2 regions of the Lactobacillus sp. UMNPBX15 genome follow, and region 1 is predicted to be linked to the other one. Evidence: predicted binding sites of a transcription regulator. Region 1 holds the regulator's gene; the other holds the start of a gene.
What was found. The regulator Rex, encoded in region 1, represses fermentation and respiration genes when NADH is low (regulators of the CRP and FNR family bind a similar motif). The targets are predictions, from matches to a motif close to TTGTGAANTANTTCACAA.
Positions count from the first base shown of each region.

Region 2: the regulator Rex is predicted to act here: its motif matches at 1,020-1,037, upstream of adhE (bifunctional acetaldehyde-CoA/alcohol dehydrogenase).

Region 1 is NZ_PCYV01000049.1:3,236-5,716, forward strand. Features, by position in the region: gene CP366_RS09855 (ABC-F family ATP-binding cassette domain-containing protein) at 1-1,025, opposite strand, end outside; gene CP366_RS09860 (redox-sensing transcriptional repressor Rex) at 1,201-1,836, shown strand; gene CP366_RS09865 (LacI family DNA-binding transcriptional regulator) at 1,874-2,481, opposite strand, start outside.
Region 2 is NZ_PCYV01000039.1:10,547-13,027, reverse strand. Features, by position in the region: gene adhE (bifunctional acetaldehyde-CoA/alcohol dehydrogenase) at 1-989, opposite strand, end outside; gene CP366_RS09070 (amino acid permease) at 1,303-2,481, shown strand, end outside.

The DNA of each region.
Region 1 (2,481 bases):
ATATCTTTAACCATGGTTTTATCGGGATAACCAATCGTCAAATCGTTGAAAATTAATACTTCCTTGCCAGAAGGATGATCGCTTGAAAAATGAATCCGTACCTTATTTTTATGTTTAGGTGGAGTAATCCGCTCAATTTTTTCTAGTTTTTTACGCCGACTTTGTGCACGCTTAGTGGTAGTTGCTCGAACCAAGTTTTTTTGGATAAATTCTTCATCTTTTTTGATTTCAGCTTGTTGCTTTTCATAAGCGGCTTCTTGGTCCTTATCACGTTGCTCGCGCTGCATGACATAGGCTGAATAGTTGCCCTTAAAAGCAGTTAATTTACCAAATTCTAGTTCAAAAATTTGGGTTGCTAAATGATCTAAGAAATATTGGTCGTGGGAAACCACGAGGATTGCACCACTGTAATTCTTTAAAAATCCTTCCAACCAATCTAGGGTATCTAAATCTAAGTAGTTAGTTGGCTCGTCCAATAACAACAGAGCAGGTTTGCGTAAAAGTAATTTAACGAAAGCTAACCGTGTTTTTTCACCACCGGATAAACTACCAATCTTCTTTTGCCAAGTGTCTTCAGGAAACTTAAAGCCATTCAAGATACTTTTAATATCAGATTGATAAGTATAGCCGCCTTTTTGTTCAAAGTTGAATTGCTTTTGATCGTATTGCTTAAGCAATTCTTGATCTTCAGGATGATCTGCAATTTTTTCTTGTAGTTGGACTAAGCTTTTTCCTTCCCTTATTAAAGGAGCGAAAACGGTTTCCATTTCATCCCAAATGGTTTTATTTTCATCTAATGCATTTTCCTGAGCGATATAACCAACATCAATGCCTTTATTAACTGTAAATTCGCCGTGAGTTGGTTCTTGCTCACCAGTCATTATTTTTAACAGGGTGGTTTTACCAACCCCGTTAGGGCCAACCAATCCGATTCTGGCATTGGAATCGATTGAAAAATTAACATTTTTGAATAATGTGTTGGCCCCAAATTGTTGTTCTAAATCGTGTCCTTGTGCAATAATCATAATTTTTCACCTAACCACTATTCTACCATATAGCGCAAATTGTTTGTTTTTAAGTTAAATATGTGAAAAAAATGATAATTTGTGAAAAAGATACTTGCATAAGTACTATCATAGCAGGTATGATAGAAGTGCTTGATTGTACATTCACAAACATTTAAGTTTGGAGGGTTCCTATATGGAAAAAATAAAAATCCCAAAAGCAACGGCAAAAAGATTACCATTATATTACCGTTATTTGATTATTTTAAATGAAGAAGGCAAAGATAAGGTTTCTTCAACTGAGCTGTCAGAGGCAGTTCAAGTAGATAGTGCTTCAATTAGAAGAGATTTTTCATACTTTGGTGCGTTGGGAAAACGTGGCTATGGATATGATGTAAAGAATTTATTGAGCTTCTTCAAGAAAATTTTGAATCAAGATACTTTAACTAATGTTGCTTTAATAGGTGTAGGTAATCTGGGACGGGCGCTGCTTAATTACAACTTTAAGCGCAGTAATAATATTCGAATTTCCTGTGCTTTTGATATCAATAAGGAGATTACTGGTCGTATCTTAAGTGGTGTCCCCGTTTATGACATGGACGACTTAAAGCAACAACTAAGTGATCAACAGATTACAATTGCAATTTTGACAGTTCCTTCAACAGCTGCTCAGAAAACTACAGATGAAATGGTTGATGCGGGTGTAAAGGGAATTATGAACTTTACTCCGATTCGTTTATCAGCTCCAGCTGATGTGCGAGTACAAAATGTAGACTTAGCAACCGAATTGCAAACGTTGATCTATTTCTTAGATAGTGACAAAGAAAACTAAATTTGAGTAAAAGAAAAAGCCGATTTTCGGCTTTTTTTCATGCAGTTGTTTCACTCTTGATTAATTTGACAGGCAAAATATAATTCTTTTGGCGCAATTTTTCGTCGGGATTGGAAATTCGGGTAAGCAATAACTTAACCAATAAAGTTGCAATATCATGAATTGGCTGAGCAATTGTGGATAGTTCCGAATGGTAAGTTTGAATTTGCTTTGTTCCGTCAAAACCAATCACTTTTAATTCCTTAGGCACTTTAATGCCTAATTTTTTTGCTTCTTGTAAAACTAAAACTGCAGTTAAATCATCTGTGCAGACGACGCCATCAGGATGATCATTGACTAACATGTCATGAATTTTCATATTTTTAATGTTGGAAGAATCAGAAAAAGCAACTGAACGAATGTGGGCTGAAAAGTGACATTCCTTTGCTTCATCAAGATAAGCTGCTAGTCGTTCGTCAGTCGGATTACCTTTTCTGTGTTCATTGCCCAGAAAGTAAATTTTGTGACAACCAGTTTGAACCAAGTCATGTACTGCCAACTTGATGCCTTGATAATTATCACAACTAACAATTGGAACATTATCAGATAGCTTTCGGTCGAAAGAGACAATTGGCAAACCTAGTTGTTGGTATTCATTGATACCTA
Region 2 (2,481 bases), on a different contig from region 1:
TTTGGCACATCCACACCACAAAGCTTGGCAATTTCATAAGCTGACTTACCAGCTACAGGACCAGCAACAGTGCCACGACGAGGATCGATAAAGTGTTCCTCAAATTTCTTAATTTCTTCCTTGTTCAAGAAGTAGCAGTTCCACTTCTTAAATTCTTCCTTGACCTTGTCATAAATTTCATCATCAACGACAACTGAGTTTTCAGAAGCACAAACCATCCCGTTATCGAAGTTCTTTGACAAAACGATGTCATAAACGGCACGATCAATATTAGCAGTCTTTTCAATGTAAGAAGGACCATTACCAGGACCAACACCAATAGCTGGCTTGCCTGATGAATAAGCAGCTTTAACCATACCTGGACCACCAGTTGCCAAAATAGTTTGAACACCTGGGTTATTCATCAAATCGGTCGTTGCATCAAGGCTTGGTTCTTCAATCCATTGAACGGCATCCGCAGGAGCACCTGCAGCAACAGCAGCCGCACGAATGATTTTACCAGTTTCTACACAACATTTTTGAGCCTGTGGGTGGAAACCAAAGATAATGGTATTTCTCGTCTTCAACGCAAGCATTGCCTTGAAAATAACAGTTGAAGTTGGGTTAGTTACTGGAGTAACACCTGCAATAACACCTTTAGGTTCAGCAATCTTAGTCAAACCTAATTCCTTGTCTTCTTCAATTACGCCGACGGTCTTTTCGTGACGCAAACTGTTCCAGATATTTTCTGAAGCATACATATTCTTGGTAGTTTTATCTTCAACTACACCACGTTTAGTTTCTTCAACAGCCATTTTAGCTAGTGGGTAAGCATTTTGTTCACCTGCAGTAGCAACTGCTTCACAGATCTTATCAACTTGTTCTTGTGTGAAGTTAGCCATTTGATCTAAAGCGACATGTGATTTCTTTACTAAGTTATCGACCATGTCGTAGATTTGCTTTTTCTTTTCGTCCTCTGTAAGAGTCTCTTTTTGTTGTGTCTTAGCCATTGTATTATTACCTCTAAGATCTACTAATTCTTGTGAACTAATTTACAATGTCAACTATAGCACAATAACTTTATTTGTAAATGCATGAATTTATGAAAATAGTGAATTAACAAAGATTCACATTCCCTCATAATTTCGCTCTAATGCAAATGAAAGCGATTCCTTAATTATTTGTTTGTGAATTAACAAACTTATTTTAAAAAAACAGATTTTTGATATTTTTTTAAATCTAACTATAGAGTCTGGTCATACTAATTGATAATGATAAAATATTAATTATATGTGAAAAGATTGAGAACACTGGGGGGCTTATATGAGTGAGAAAAAAACACAGACCGCTTCTGGTTATAAACGAACCCTAAGCAATGCACACATTCAGTTAATTGCTTTAGGTGGAACAATTGGGACCGGCCTTTTTCTGGGGGTTGGTGACAGTATTCACCGCGCAGGTCCTAGCGTTATTCTGATTTATATCATTGTAGGTATTTTCCTATTCTTGCTTATGCGAGCCTTAGGCGAAATGATTATGTCTGACCTTCATAAACACACTTACATTGATTTTATCGAACAATATCTGGGTAAAAACATCGGTTTTATTACCGGATATCTTTATTGGATTAGTTGGATCACTTTAGGAATGGCAGAAACAACTGCCTTAGGAATTTATTTTGAATATTGGTTTTCCAATTTAAAACCATGGATTCCAGGATTAATTACAATTGCCGTTTTGTTGATCATCAATCTAATTTCAGCTCGTGTTTTTGGTAATTTGGAATTCAGTTTTGCCATTATCAAAATCGTGACAGTAGTTGCTTTTGTTTTATTGATCGCTTATCTATTAATCACTGGTGGTAAAACATCATTTGGTCCTGTTGCCTTTGCCAACCTAGATGATCACGGTGGTTTCTTTGCTAGAGGTACTAAAGGATTTTTGCAAGGTTTCCAAATGGTTATCTTTAGTTTTATTGGAGTTGAACTTATTGGTTTAACTGCTGCGGAAGCCCAAAATCCTAAAACTACCTTAAAGCGAGCAATTAATCAGTTACCTGTTCGTATCATTTTGTTTTATGTAATGGCAATCTTAAGTATTTTACTAGTGATCCCTTGGTCAAAGGTAGCAACTAACTCCAGTCCATTTGTTCAAGCGCTTGGAGCTACGGGAATTAGAAATGCGAGTTTAATCATTAATTTCGTTGTAATTTCTGCGGCGGTTTCATCTACCAATAGTTTTTTATACAGTGCGGGACGACTTTTGTTCTCAGTTACTTTCCACGGCAAAGGCAAGTGGAATCAAACTTTTGGTCACCTATCAAGACGGCAGTTGCCACAAAATGCTTTAATTTTGTCAGCATTATTTATGGCCTGCGCACCACTGATTACCTTGATTATCGGCGATCAAGCCTTTAACTTTATTTCATCTACTTCAACAAGTATGTTCTTGATCATCTGGTGCTTAATGGTTTTGACTCACATTGCTTACAGAAGAAAAACA